Regions from separate parts of the Desulfuromonas acetoxidans DSM 684 genome, predicted to be linked through region 1. Evidence: riboswitches for the same ligand, from Rfam matches in the RefSeq annotation. Region 1 holds a riboswitch; the other holds the start of a gene.
The links. A riboswitch is a leader RNA that binds a small molecule or an ion and turns the genes downstream of it on or off. The one in region 1 is predicted to bind cobalamin.
Positions count from the first base shown of each region.

Region 2: another riboswitch for cobalamin. It lies ahead of DACE_RS17185 (helix-turn-helix domain-containing protein); the one in region 1 lies ahead of metE (5-methyltetrahydropteroyltriglutamate--homocysteine S-methyltransferase).

Region 1 covers NZ_AAEW02000019.1:43,667-51,495, forward strand. The annotation lists gene DACE_RS13915 (ribonucleoside triphosphate reductase) at 1-311, shown strand, start outside; gene nrdD (anaerobic ribonucleoside-triphosphate reductase) at 1,012-1,170, shown strand; gene DACE_RS13925 (anaerobic ribonucleoside-triphosphate reductase activating protein) at 1,167-1,754, shown strand; cobalamin riboswitch at 1,812-1,998, shown strand; gene metE (5-methyltetrahydropteroyltriglutamate--homocysteine S-methyltransferase) at 2,028-4,325, shown strand; gene DACE_RS13935 (inorganic phosphate transporter) at 4,397-6,637, opposite strand; gene hcp (hydroxylamine reductase) at 7,171-7,829, opposite strand, start outside.
Region 2 covers NZ_AAEW02000007.1:139,413-147,241, forward strand. The annotation lists gene exbB (TonB-system energizer ExbB) at 1-299, shown strand, start outside; gene DACE_RS07400 (ExbD/TolR family protein) at 280-657, shown strand; gene DACE_RS18105 (energy transducer TonB) at 666-1,517, shown strand; gene DACE_RS07410 (MFS transporter) at 1,554-2,729, opposite strand; gene DACE_RS07415 (HD domain-containing protein) at 2,799-3,230, opposite strand; gene DACE_RS07420 (class I SAM-dependent methyltransferase) at 3,531-4,181, shown strand; gene DACE_RS07425 (hypothetical protein) at 4,234-4,815, opposite strand; gene DACE_RS17185 (helix-turn-helix domain-containing protein) at 4,926-5,456, opposite strand; adenosylcobalamin (AdoCbl) riboswitch at 5,620-5,767, opposite strand; gene DACE_RS07435 (hypothetical protein) at 5,866-6,237, opposite strand; gene DACE_RS07445 (alpha/beta hydrolase) at 6,711-7,820, opposite strand.

The sequences.
Region 1 (7,829 bases):
ATGCGCCGTTTTACACCAACTCATCGCAACTGCCGGTCGGCTTCAGCGATGATCCGTTCGAAGCGCTGGAGCTGCAGGAAACCCTGCAACGCAAATACACCGGCGGCACCGTGTTTCACATGTACATGGGCGAGCCTATCGGTAGCCCCGAAGCCTGCCGAAAGCTGGTCAGACGGGTGCTGGAAAATTACCGCATCCCCTATTTGACCATTACGCCGACATTCTCCATCTGCCCGAAACACGGCTATCTGGCTGGAGAGCATCCGTTTTGTCCGCTGTGTGATGAGGAGTTAGCGCAAGCGAACAGTTAAATTGTCTGTTGAGGGAAGGGCGTCAATGCAACGACATCCGTTCGCGATGTTGGTACGCACGTGACGTGGGCTTCCGCGCCCACACGTCGGGCCACATTTTGCGTCGACAAAAGTGGCGCAAAATCGACTCCCAAGGGGCTGTCATCAATCAGACTTCACGAAGTTGTTGCAGATCTTTTTCACGTCAGCAGCGTTATCGGTCGTCGCCATAGAATCACTATGGCTCCTCCCTCTGCCTTGCTGACGCAAAAAATTTCAAGCAACACCTCTCGTTCACCTGATCAATAACAACCCCAATGCGCCCTACGGGTTCCCTCGGTGCTAAGCTGGAGGGCTGGGGTGCAAAATAACCCACAGGCGTAGGGCGGGCACCGTCCCGCCCGTTAGATCGGTGCCACACCAGAGATAAAGAAAGACGAAAGAGCGTTATCACGGTTTTACGCCAAGGATGATGAGTCGCACGATTCGTCGACCTAAAGGGCGGCGAGCCGGATAAGCAAAGCATCACGGAAATCGACTCAGTGTCGGTGAATCCAGGTTCAGGAGAAGTTCAGCCGGTTTTTGCATCCTTTTGAGCGGCAAGTCAAAAGGATGTCGCCTGCCGGGGCGAATCCCGGCGACCCTGACCTTGACTTAGATCTTGGCCTTGAGACTGTGAACTTAAACAAAAGAACACAACAAACAACAAAGGAGCCAAACCATGAAAGAAAACCAAAATCAGATCGATGACAGCCAACGCCAACCCTGCGAAGTTTGGACCCGCGTCATGGGCTACCACCGCCCGGTAAGTTCCTTCAACTCTGGCAAAAAGTCCGAACACCAGCAACGCTGCTTCTTCAACGAGGAACGCACCCGTTGAGTTCCGCTTTACAGGTGGGCGGCCTGACCCGCTGCACCACCATCGATTTTCCCGGTGAACTGGCAGCAGTGGTCTATTGCCAGGGCTGTCCCTGGCATTGCCACTACTGCCACAATGCCGCACTGATCCCGGAGCAGGGCCAACAACAGCTCGATTGGCAACAGGTGGTGGCGTTCATCCAACAACGTCGCGGATTGCTCGACGGCATCGTGTTCAGCGGCGGTGAACCCACCGCGCAAACAGCGTTGATTGATGCCATGCACACCGTCAAAGAGCTGGGCATGAAAGTGGCCCTGCATACCAATGGTGCGTATTCCGACCGCCTGCGGGCTCTGTTGCCGCTGTGCGACTGGGTGGGCATGGACTTGAAAGCCCCGTTTGACGACTACGAAACGATCACCAAATGTCCCGCCAGTGGAGAACAGGCACGGCAAAGCGCGGAGCTGTTGCGCGCCAGTGGTGTGGCCCATCAGTTTCGTACCACAGTTGATCCGTGGTTGCGTGAAGAGGGTCGGTTAGAACAGATGCAAGCATTGGTGGAGTCGTGGGGAGAAACCCTGGTGCTGCAAACCATGCGCAGTTAACCTGGCTTCGTAATGGATCGCTTGCGAAAATCAAGGTAAGGAGGTGTGCAAACAAAACACATGAGGAGGCGGATCAAGCATCCGCCAAGGCGAACAGGAAACGGAAGACGGTGAAAATCCGTCGCGGGCGCGCCGCTGTAACCGGCATAGATAATCCCCCTGCCACCACGGTTGATATCAACCGGAAGGGCGCAGGATCACGGGAGCCGGAAGCCAGAAGACGTCCTGTTCACACACAATCATTTGTCTCGCGTTTCAGACAGGAGAACGTCAATGGAAGCACATGTTTTAGGTTTCCCACGGATTGGTCGTGGGCGAGAATTGAAAAGGGCCCTGGAGGCCTACTGGCGTGGCGAAAGCAGCGCCGAAGCATTATTGCATTGCGCCGAAACTCTGCGTGAGCAGAACTGGCGCTATCAGTACGACAACGGTTTATCTCTGGTCACGGTTGGTGACTTTTCCCTTTATGACCAGATGCTTGATACCGCCTGCATGCTCGGCATGGTGCCGCCCCGTTTCGGTACGGTGAACGGTGATGTCGACCTGACCACCTATTTCCACATGGCGCGTGGCGATGCGCAACGCAATATCCCGGCCATGGAAATGACCAAGTGGTTTGATACCAATTACCACTACCTGGTCCCGGAATTTTCCGCCCAGACCAACATCCAACTGGCATCGCGCAAACTGCTCGACGAAACCCACCAGGCCTTGGCTCTGGGGTTGCGGCCCAAACCGGTTCTGATCGGACCGATCACCTTTCTCTCTTTGAGCAAACAGGAAGACGGCGTTAATCGCTGGGAGTTCCTGCCGCAAATTCTTGATGTGTATTGCCAGATGATTCAACGGCTGGCACCGCTGTGCGACTGGATTCAGATCGATGAGCCGGTACTGTGTACTGACCTGTCTCTGGAAGGCAAAGCACAGGCCACAACGACCTGGCAACAGCTCAAGAAGGCGGCCGGATCGTGCCAAGTGCTGTTGGCCACCTACTTTGGTCGCCTGGATGAGGCCGTGCCGTTAATCGCGGCCAGCGGCTGCGATGCCATCCATCTTGATGTGTTGCGCAACGAGTCGCACTTGACTGAAATCATTCAACAGTTGCCAACAAGCATGATGGTCTCCGCCGGGATCGTCGAGGGACGCAATGTGTGGAAGAACGATCTGCGTTGCAGCCGGGAGCGGCTCGACAGGTTGCGCAACATGATTGGTGACGAGCGGCTGATGATTGGCTCCACCAGCTCCCTGCTCCACGTGCCGGTGGACCTGTTTCAGGAGCAGCAGCTCGATCCGGCCATCAAAAGCTGGCTGGCCTTTGCCGTGCAGAAGTGCCGCGAAGTCGCCTTGCTGGCCCACTTGCTCGATGACGGCGACCACGAAGCACTGCTGCGTGGCAGTGACCGCATTCAGAACTGTCGCCGCAGTGATTCGCGGGTGGAGCGGCCTCTGGTCCGTCAGCGAGCCGCCCAGGTCTGCGATGCGATGCACACACGCACAGCCTACGCGTTGCGCCGTCCGCAACAGGCCCAGTGGCTGCACCTGCCGTTGCTGCCGACCACAACAATCGGATCGTTTCCACAAACCCGCGCCATCCGCCTCATGCGTCGTCGCTATCAGAGCGGCGAGGTCAGCGAACAGGTTTATCGCACGTTCATGCAGTCGGAGATTCACAATGCCGTCAGTGAACAGGACGTACTGGGCCTGGACGTGCTGGTGCATGGTGAGCCGGAGCGCAACGACATGGTTGAGTATTTTGGCCAGCAGATGGATGGCTTCTGCTTCAGCGAACACGGTTGGGTGCAGAGTTACGGCAGCCGCTGCGTCAAGCCGCCGATCATTTACGGCGATGTGTCGCGACCGCGCCCCATCACCGTAGAATGGATTCGCTACGCTCAAAGCCTGACCGACAAACCCATCAAAGGGATGGTCACCGGCCCGGTGACCATGCTGTGCTGGAGCTTTGTTCGCGACGATCTGCCGCGCGATGTCGTGTGCCGACAACTGGCTTTGGCCGTGCGCGACGAGGTGCAGGATCTGGAACAGGCCGGGATTCAGTTGATCCAGATCGATGAAGCCGCCCTGCGTGAAGGGATGCCGCTGCGCAAGGACGAAGCCGAAACCTATCTGCGCTGGGCCGTGGATTGCTTTCGCCTTACCAGCGCGGGTGTAGCCGACACCACACAGATTCACAGCCACATGTGCTACAGCGATTTCAATACCATTCTGCCCTGGATTGCCGCCATGGATGCTGATGTGATCAGCATTGAGGCCAGCCGCAGCAACATGGACCTGCTTGAAGGTTTCCGTCGCCTTGAGTATCCCAACGAGATCGGGCCGGGCATCTATGACATCCACAGCCCGCGTGTACCCGAAGTGGCGGAACTGATCGATCTGATCTGGCGGGCACTGGAGGTGGTGCCGAAAGAGAAATTGTGGATCAACCCGGACTGCGGCCTGAAAACCCGCCAATGGCCGGAAGTGCGCGCAGCGCTGCGCAATATGGTCTCGGCAGCCCATCAGGTGCGACAGAGGGTGGAACAGGATCAGCAGAGTTGCCGGACGGCGGACTGATTGCACTAAAAAACCCCGCATCGAAAGATGTGGGGTTTTTTTAGATTCAGTAAGGATTTTTCACCACCCTGTTAATCAATTTCACCGAACGATTGCTCGAAAATTTCCAGCAATTCAAGGTTTTGTTTCGACAGCATCATCGCATTACCGACGATGGCATAGTAAAGGATACTCAAACGCGTTTTCGACGAATTGTCGTGAATGCGCAGTGCCTGCTTTTCGTCAAGCATGGCGGCCAGGGTGCGCAGTTGTTCATCTTTTCGGCGCAGACTGTCGAGGTCGGCGGTGCGACGGCGGTGGAATGTTTCTTCCACTTCCGTGAGGATTTCGTTGAGCAGTTCGCGCACTTGCTGCAGCTCCTCAATCTGTACCGGCAGCAAGCCTTTGTGATGGTTGCCGACATGACGATAAGAGCGCAGAACAATATCACGCTGGCCGTCGGAGAGTTTCTGCATGCGGCGGATGGTCTGAGGGTACTTGTTGGAAACCGCCAGTCCCGTTTGGCTGAGCACGCGCATGGCTTTGAAAACATTGGCGCTGATGACATTGGACCAGCGCTGAATCTTTTTCACCCGCTTGCGCTGTACGCGCAACTGATCCGGGTTCTCACGAAACAGAGCTTCAAGGGTGCTGTCCAGTGAGGTGCGGATCTCGTCGAGTAACAGGCCCATGTGTTCAAAGGTTGTCTCAATGGCTGTTAGTGGTTCTTCAACGGACTTGAGGTTGAAAATTTTCTCTTTTTCCGCTTCGCCGGACATAACGCGATGTTTGCAATGGGCATTGTAGATCAGGCCGGCGGCGAGCAAAATCAGCACAATGACACCGAGTGCCTGACCGTAGAAGATAACGGTGGCAAAAGTGGCGGCACAGGTAAAAGCGATCACAGCCGTCATAAACCAGCCGCCGATAACCGTGAGAACACCGGTGATGCGATAGACGGCGCTTTCACGGCCCCAGGCCTGGTCTGCAAACGAACTGCCCATGGCGACCATGAAGGTCACATAGGTGGTGGACAGTGGCAGCTTGTTGGACGTGGCGTAGGAGATCACCGCACTGGCCATCATCAGGTTGACCGAAGCGCGCAGCAGGTCAAAGGATGCGGTGGTGCCTCCTTCCGTGGGCAGCGGTGCGGCAGTGGGGTCGAGTCGGCGGCTGACCAGATGACGGACCGGTTTGGGAACCACCAGTTTGGCGGTATCAAAGATATGCAGAACCAGGCGGACAATGGCACGTGACAGACCAATGGATTCAAAACGTTCCGCCCCTTCATCCTGCTGGCTGAGGCTGATTTCGGTCTCGGAGACACTGCGGGATTTGCGTGATATCCAGATGGTCAGAACCATGATAATGCCGGCGATGAGCAGGTAAAGCGTTTCCGAGTGCACTTTTTTGTCCAGGGCACCCATGGTGACAGTGAGCGGATCGGCCGTGGCGATGGCCGACTTAAACGCATGCAGGCCGGCCAGTGGAACGCCGATGAAGTTGACCAGGTCATTGGCGGCAAAGGCCATGGCCAGAGCAAAGGTGCCGATGAGAACAATCGGTTTGAGAATGTTGACCTTCATCAGTTGGAGAATTTGCAGAATCACAGCGGAGGAAACAAAGATAATGCCGATCAGGAGCAGGGTGTTGCCTTTGATCCAACTGATGTTTTCCGCCGTCATGAACGAAGCGCCTTTGGCGCCCTTCACCAGGATGAAATAGGTGATCGAGGTCAGTGCCAGTCCACCCCACAGAGCACCGTAACGTTTAATGCGTTGGCGGTAGTCAAAGGTGAATAACAATCGGGTGAAAAACTGGGCAACGGCACCACAGACAAACGATACGGCCACGGAAAGCAGAATACCCATGATAATGGTAAACGCTTTGGCCGAGTTGATGTAATTGGCAATGGTCGACAGGCCATCTCCGGCGGAGATGATTTTGAGCAGCGAGACGACAACGGCCGCACCGAGAAGTTCGAACACAATAGAAACGGTGGTCGATGTCGGCATGCCGTAGGTATTGAACAGGTCAAGCAGGATAATATCGGTGATCATGACCGCGAGAAATACGGTCAGCAGTTCCGGCATGGTAAAGAATTCCGGGTGGAAAATTCCTTTACGGGCCACCTCCATCATGCCGCTGGAAAAGGTGACGCCTGCGATGATGCCGAGACTGGCGATGATCATGATGGTGCGGCGGGTGGCGACACCGGAGCCAATGGAGGAATTGAGGAAGTTCACCGCATCATTGCTGACGCCGACGACAATGTCGATGATGGCAATGATGATCAGGATTCCAACCCCGACCATAAAGAATTCAGTTCCCATAAGGTGTGGTTATCCTTTCCAGATTCGGAAAAAGGTGGTCAAGCTACGGCAAGGCGTATACAGCAAAAAACCGGGAGGCTGCACAGCCTGACCCGGTGTGTAAAAATGACGTGATTTCAGGTTGGAAAACAACATGGACCATAGCCTTTCACCTTGCCTTAAATGTTCGTTCGCCTGTATAGAGGCGAATTGTTAGGTTTGTGTTAGGGCTTGCATGTTTTTCTAACATAAAATCATTTTTTTTCCACGCCTTAACCGGGGAGAAAACTGAAAAGGATGGTTTCCGTACTCATGCACCTGAAATATGAGTAGACACTTTAGGTGAATTGAGGGCGTACGACAACATTGTTGCAACAATAGGTTGTAAGAGTGGGGTCAGCCGCGAATCCAATATATTTAAAAGAGGAGAATGCTCGATTCGCCAATAAATTTGCTCCTGCAGTTGGTTTCCCATAATACGGAACCCGCAAAAAAATAGGCCGATCCGCTGGGACGGATCGGCCTGAGGAGAGACTCGGAAGGGGAAAGGGAGGTTATCCGAGGATCTGCTCCAGATCTTGTTCGGCTGTGGTGATCGGACCGATGTTGAAGTTCTCAACCAAAAAGTTGAGCACATTCGGAGTAATGAACGCCGGCAGTGTTGGACCGAGCTTAATGTTTTTAATGCCGAGGTGGAGCAGCGTCAGCAGAATGGCGACGGCTTTCTGCTCGTACCACGACAGGATCATCGACAGCGGCAGCTCGTTGACGTCGCAGTCAAAGGCCCCGGCTAGGGCCACGGCAATCTGAATGGCGCTGTAGGCATCGTTGCATTGACCGATATCGAGCAAACGCGGAATGCCGCCGATGTCACCAAAGTCAAGTTTGTTGAAGCGGTACTTGCCGCAGGCCAGAGTCAGGATGACGCAGTCTTCCGGCACCTTTTCAGCGAATTCAGTGTAATAGTTGCGTCCGGTTTTGGCACCATCGCAGCCACCGACGAGGAAGAAGTGGCGAATATCGCCCGCCTTAACCGCTTCAATCACCTTATCTGCCACACTCATCACCGCATTGTGACCGAAGCCGACCAGAATCTCTTTGCCGGGAGCGTCGTTAAAGCCTTCGCAATCCTGAGCTTTGTCGATTACGGCGGAAAAATCCCAGCCATCAATGTGCGGCACGTCGGGCCATTCCACCAGACCCCATGTAAACA
Region 2 (7,829 bases), on a different contig from region 1:
AGGCGCTGGAATTAGCCCTGACCAGGCGACTGCACATCATCGCCACCATCGGCAGCAATGCCCCGTTTATCGGTTTGCTGGGCACAGTACTGGGTATCATGCTGACCTTTTACACCATGGGCCAACAGGGCGCTGTCGATACCCACGCCATCATGACCGGCCTGGCCCTGGCGCTCAAAGTGACAGCCATAGGCCTGGTGATCGCCATCCCGACAGTGGCGTTTTATAACGTACTGATCCGTCGCGCTAAAGAGATGCTGCTTGAATGGGAGATTCACCATGAACGAGAAGGAATTTGACGCCATCAACGTCATTCCGTTCATCGATATTCTGCTGGTGTTGCTGACCATTGTTCTGACGACATCGACCTTTATCACCACCGGTGCATTACAGGTCAAACTGCCTCAGGCGACAGCAACGCAACCCAGTGTCGAAAAAACACTGTCGATCGTGATTAAAAAGGACGGACAGTTGTCGATTGACAAACAGCCCGTCGTCCTGTCGCAGATTGCCGAGCACTTAAACGGCATCAACCGTGACACGGCAGTGTTGCTTCATGCGGATCGTGACATCAATTTGCAACGCTTTGTTGAGGTGATGGCCGCCATCAAAGAGCAAGGCTTTCATCAGCTCAGCGTGCTGACCGAAAACCATTGAGGAGAACCATGCGCCGGGAGATTCAGACTTTAATCCTCTCCACTGCCATCCATCTGAGCCTCGGGGCTGCTGTGGTGGGGTTATCCCAGCTACAACCAGCCCCAGCCCAAGAACTGCTGATCAGCCTGGAAGGGGTTGGTTTCAGCCGTGCTGTCACCACACAGCCGAAAAATTCCGCGGGTTATGCTGCGACGCCCTCGCCAACACCTCCTGAGACAAAGAGACAACCGAAGCTGCAACCGGAACCACAACCGGAACCACAACCGGAACCACAACCGGAACCACAACCGGAACCACAACCGGAACCACAACCGGAACCACAACCGGAGCCGCAACCAGAGCCGCAACCGGAACCGCAACCAGAGCCGCAACCGGAACCGCAACCAGAGCCGCAACCGGAACCGCAAAATGAAAACAATCTGGACCAGCGACAGTCCGATCCCGTTGACCATCACCTTGAACAAAGCGCCATGAACACAGACACTTTGCACCGTGTTGAAACAGCGCCCCTGTCACCACAACAAGGCACGCCCGGTTCAGGCGGAGAAAGTCATGATAAAACGCAACGCGCAGAGGCATTAAACAACTATCTGGCCGCCCATTTCGCCTATATCAGCAAACAGATTCAGCGGGCCTTGCGCTATCCACGACAGGCACAACGCAAAGGGCTCGGCGGTCAGGTCAAAGTGCGCTTTAAGATCTGCTCGGATGGCAGCGTTCGGGACATTGAGGTGGTCGAAAGTTGTGGTCACAGCATCCTGGATAAAAATGCCGTCAAAACAGTCAGACGTGCAGCACCATTTCCCCCACCACCGATTGCAGCAGTGCTGGTGATGCCGGTTCGTTACCAGAACCACTAATCCATCCATCACACGCGAGTGTGATGGATGTTCGTCTCACGCAGACTTTTTTGTCACTGTGAATGCGAACAAGGCACTGCCGTAAATCACGGCAAAACAGATTCCGGCCAGAACCAGCGCCGTGCTCCATCCTGAGGCGTCACCGACCCAACCCATCACCGGAAACAAGGCCGCAAACAGCACATAGACCAGAAACATCCGCACCGACAGCACCGTAGCGCGCACCTGTGAGTCGGTCTGTTCGTTGATGTAGTTTTTCAGAATCGGCGTGGCCAATCCCCGGGTGCAGTAAAACAACACCAGTACCGCCATCGCCGGATAGGCAGGCAACACCCCGAGGGCAATAAAACTCGCTGACACCACGCTGCCAATGATTGTCATAAAAAGGGGCGGATTTAGACGCTGCTCGATCTTGTAAGCATGATGGGAGAAAAACGCCGCGCTCAGGTTAAGCACACTCCAGAAAATCCCCAATTGCATGGCTGAGGAGGCAAACGAATCGTTGAACCAGTACGGGATCGCCTTGGCCATGGTGTAGGTGCCACCCCCGACCAGCGCGGCATAGATCACCAACAACAACAGGGTCCGGTCAAGCAACAGTGATCGTTTCAACGCGGGCAATAGATTTATCGAGGTACCGCGAATACGCGCTTCCTGCTCCGGAACCACCAGGGTCAATGCCGCGGGGAGCGCAATCAGCGCCACCACCGACTGAGCAACGAATGGATAGCGCAGACTGGCCACCGCCAGCAATCCGCCAAGTGGTGCGCCAATGGTCTCCATCAGGCTGCCCAGGGCAATCACCCGTCCTTCATAGCGGGAATATTCGCCGGTTCTGTTCATATCCACCAGGGTTTCGTAAAGCATGGCGGAATCCGATCCGGAAATAAGACTCTGACCAATCCCCAGCACCACCATAGCCACTAAAAACCCACTGAACGAAAACGACACGGAATAGATCACATACCCCAATGCGCCAAGAATCGAACCGAGCACCAGTGTTTTCTTGCGACCGATGGCGTCGGCCAGATAGCCCGATGGCACCTCGAAAAAGACAATGGACAGAGCCTGGATTGATGCCAGTAAACCGTAACCACTCTTATCAATGCCGTTCTCGGCCATAAACAACGGCAAAAACGGCGTCGTCAGCATCAACCAACGTGCGGTTTTGATAAGGTAGATCTTGAGAATATTGTGTTCGATGCGCGCCATGCTGAAACCATTCTGGGGCGGGTAAGGCTGGTGGCTCGTTCTGTCATAAACGGCTAAAGCGCCATTGTGTCAGAGAATATCATCAGAGCAAAGCAATTCTCTGACTCGTGCGTATTCCTCAAGTCGTGAAAAATCCTGCGCTGTAGGCTGGGCAATCCGACTCATGTCCATATTATCGATGACATCCGCCAGCTTGACCTGGCGGGCAAGTGGGTTCTTTGTCGCTCGGCGAGCCGCCTGGAGACGGCTTTCGCCACAGCGTCGAGTCAATACATCCACAGCCGTAACAACCTCGGGTGAAAACCCCTTTCTACACAAGTCCTCAAGGGTCACGGACGAGTCTTCAACCACATCGTGCAAAACCGCCACAATCTGTGCTGCCTCACCTGAGACCGCAAACATCACCCGTAAAGGGTGAAACAGGTAAGGGGCGCCACCTTTATCCGTTGCCCCGGCATGGGCACGTGCGGCAATCTCAATCGCATGTTCTATGGTGTTCATGAATTTAGACTCCCCTCTCTCCGGCTTGGGGTTCCACAGGCCGTTTTTAAACAGCCTGCTATAAATTCGGTGATATCTTTTCACCATCAAACAGCTTATAGTGTCGGAATAGATGAGTATATGATTAGTGACAGTGTCGATTCAACCTGCCATACACATCCATCCTGCACCTCCATCGCGTCACCATCTATTCGACGCGCTCCACATCCAGGCCCGGCTGCCCCTTTGCCAGGGCTGTTTTTACGTAGCGAATTCGCATCCCGTTGATGCGTTGCGTACAAATTACACTGTGAGTATTTCATGGCCATGTTTCGGGTCAAGTACCAAACCATTGAGTTTGGTGATGTGGACATCCATGTCCGCATCCTACGTGATCGCCAGCAATTCAATGACGATCAGGGCAAAGCCGAACAACTGGGTATCTCTTCCGCTGTTTGGCCGATCTTCGGTCAGGTGTGGCCTTCGGGCAATGTCCTTGCCCACTACATGTTTACCTATCCGCTGAAAAAACAGCGTATTCTTGAAGTGGGCTGCGGGATCGGTCTATCGAGCCTGGTTCTCAATCACCGTCATGCGGATATTACCGCCACCGACTATCACCCGGAAGTCGCGGGGTTCTTAGAAGAAAATACCCGGCTCAACGAAAACAAAGCAATCCCGTTTGTTCGTACAGGTTGGAATGATGATCAGAGCAATCTCGGCTTATTCGATTTGATTATCGGCAGCGACATTCTCTACGAGCACGAGCATGTCGAGCTGTTATCCGAATTTATCAACCAGCACGCCAGCCCCCACTGCACCATTATTTTGGTCGATCCAGGGCGTGGTCATCACGCCCGTTTCAGCAAAAAAATGGCCAGCCTGGGCTATGAGCACAGTCAGCACAAACCGGAGGACATCGATTATCTGGACGAACCGTTCAAAGGGGTGATTCTGAAATATGTCAGATAGAGAGACATGTTGATCACGGAGCGTAAAAGCGTGGACCACGCTGGACACATGGTCACTCGTAGGCAACACGCAACAAGCGGCTACCCGAACTCTGTAACGGGCCAAGAGGATTGCGCTCTTCATGAACCTTTTTGATGGCCGGAGTTCCGCTCCACAGCTTGTAAACGACCTTGTCGCGACTGAGAACCAGCAACATTTTAAACTGCCAGCCACGGATATCGGATTTGCGGTAAAAGTTGAAAAAATCGGCCCAGAAATTACCGACCCGTTTGGAGCGCAGGCGTTTCAGCTCATACACATATGCCTGGCACTCGTCAGGCTGTTCCAGACAACTTTGCAGCTGCGGAGCAAGACCAGCCTGAGGCGATGTCTGAAAGAGCAAAACAAGCTCCGTATAATTGAGACGCTGCATATTTGCCGTCTTTTCCAGATCAAACCCCAATTTCGTCAGATCCTCAACATTGCGGCCCGGCTCGATCTGGTCGTAAGCGGTTTTAATCTGACGAAAACTGTCCCATTTGGATAAAGTTACTTCCTCGGAGCGTGGCAATAATTTAGTGCATCCGGACAAGCTAACGACAGCCCATAAACACACCACAAGTATCCACCATTTCCCTTGCAAGACTTTGATCATCGTCAGCCACCTGTCTGCAAATAAACCGACCGTTTTAACAGTGATATTCTTATAAAAGCATAGAACATCAAAGGGCTATCGACAAGCTGACGAAAAAAACAAAAGGACAATTACAGGCAGAGCACCACAACAAACTGCGCCGACTTTTCAGCGGTCCACACCTGACAGGTTGCTGTCGCGTCCAGATAGATCGAATCACCGCCGGTCAGCTCAATACTCTCTCCAACAACTTCAACCGTCACACTGGCGGTTTTGACAAACAGAAATTTATCCCGTCCGTTATCCGGCAAGCGGTAATGGTAATCTTCTGGAGAAAGTGTGATGGAAAAAGCCTTCAGGTGTTTGTTTAATTTGTCGCCGACCAGAGACTTGTAAATAAAATGGGGATTGTTGGTGGTATAGCCTTTATCGGCCCTTACCACCTCATAACGAGCGAGGGCTTCATCTTCAAAGAAATACCCTATTTTGACATCAAAAAACTCTGACAGGCGCGCCAAAGTGGCAATAGGAGGAGTGATATTGTTGTTTTCTATCTGAGAAATCAAAGCGGCAGAAAAACCGGTCTGATTGGCAACATACTGTAACGTAATGCCCCTGTTTTTCCGAAGTTCTCTTATTTTTGTTCCTATGTCATAGCTCATGCTGCCCCTCACAATGCTCCGATCCACAAAATTGAGAAAGCTGCAACAACTCCGGTCGATGTGGCGTCAGATGCGAGGAAAGATGTGTCACAAACACACGCATACGACTGACGCAGCCGTTCATCACAAAACGGCATAATCAGCCCAACATGTGGTGCTATTCCCTGTCTGAGAACCCGTATCCGCGAGGTGCAGCCAGTTATAGCCGGTGACATAAGTATCTGACTTGGAAAGGTAAGCTTTCCTCACAGTGGCGGGTCCGCGACGGATTTGCACCGTCTTCCTTAAGTCACAAGCCGTTTTTTGAGATAAAACACTGCAGGGAGTAGAAAACAATCGCCGGTGTTTTTCAAGAAAATTATCACAAGGAGCCCAACATCCAGTCCTGCAGGATGCGGTTCAAGTCAAATTATTTGCCATCCCCCGGCTTGTAAATGATCGGTGAAAACGACAATCCACGCTTCGCCTGAGCTGCCGGTTTGAGATCTAAACCACAATGAACACACTGACTCTCACCCACGGCCGGTTTCAGCATCGGCGTCAGAATAGCGTTACCGCAATTGGGACAAGGTAATTTCCTGAAGTTCTTATTAAGCCGATAGAGACAAAACAGAAATAATCCCGCATAAAAAAACGACAGCCAACCATTTAAAAAATGACCAACCGGTACGACAATCAAAATACAATAAGGAATCAGAAGAAAAATAGAGGCAACAAGGAGTTTCTTTCTTCGCTGAATTTCCTGACGACCACGTTCAATATTCATTTGCTTCTCAGTCATCGTAACTCTTCAACGGGTAATACCGTCAAATCCTTTTTAGATAAAATTTACAATTCATTAATACAATAGCCACATCTTATAATTGCCGCGCAAGACATGTCAATATCTGATGTGAAACAGGTCGATAAAGACACCAGCCAATCAGGAATGCTCAAACAGGCTTTGAACCCTGCATATACGGGATATCCAGCTTGTGCTTAGTGGTTTATACGAACAGAATATTACAGCCTTACGAAGAAACTTGCCCTCGACCCTGCTGCGTTCTGGAAGCTCATCATTTCTGTTGCATCCAGGTATTGCATCGATCGCTGCAGGCATGAATGCCTACAGCAAAACAAGAAAAAACAAACAATTTAAATATTTGGTTCTTTATATTTTTGTCTTGTGAAATTATTTTAAGCGAAAGCAAATCGGCAAAAAAAAAGCGTTGCCACAGGTGGCAACGCTCAACAAAACCAGCACACAGTCTGATATCACTCATCGCTGTCAAACACCATCTGCCAGTAAGCAGCAGGCCGTCCCGGAACATGGCGCAGATAACGTTTCTCCGGTGGAACACTTTCGATCACCAGGTCATGAATATCGTTAAGCAGCGTCCGCGTTGAAGAGTAGTAGGAATGCCCCAGTGTACTCGGGTCGACCCCGGTTGAATCGATGGTATCCAGCCCTGGCACAATGGTCAGGAATTCGCCAGATTCGCCGAGACGTGACTGATCATGCAACACACGTGACGCCATCAGGGCCTTGTCTTCAGAAGAAGCATACAACGTAAAGTGCCGGGCTTTTCCCGCCATCCGCGGAAAGATATTCTCCTTGAACACCTTAGCATCGACATCGGGCGCTGCCAGAATAATCTGATTAAACACCGCCTGAGGCGCTTCCTTTTCAATCTCGGCAATGGTCCTGGTCATCAGGCGATTGCCCATGCTGTGGGCAATAATATTGATGCGAGCACCGTCCGCATTGCGAACAACATCAAGAAGAAACTGTTTCAGATAAGGAATCGATTGGCGGACATAGTCTTCATCGCGGTAATAATTGGCCACCGAAAAAGCCCCCTGTGAGGGCCAGCTATAGGTCATGGCAATGCCGGGGAAGCCAAGATCGTAACAAAGTTGCCCGGTTCGTCGTACCGACTCATCAAACGTATTGCTGAAACCATGAATGAAAATCAGGATATCTTCCGTGTTCATCTCCTGGCGCGCCACGCTAAACACTGTGGCGAATTCATCACGGCTCAAATGACGCAAGGTACGAATCGTCACATGCTTGACCGGATCTTCGCTAAACTCAAACTTATACCATTCAGGTCGCTCAATTTCGCCCGGCGCATGGGTTGCCGGGATCGTCACTTGGCACACCCCATAACGCAGATCACCCAATTGGGTGCCAAAAACGTGGTTGGGACCCACCTCACCGGTAGCTTTTCGATTAGTGCCATAGAACACGTCAACCGTGGTCCAGGGCGTTACCACCGGCCTGGGTGCCATTGTGGTCGGAGGTGGTGCGGCACAGCTTGCCAGCATGCAGAGAAAAATGACCGCGAGACAGCGACAAAACAGGATATGAAAGGCGTTTATCATCTGGAAACT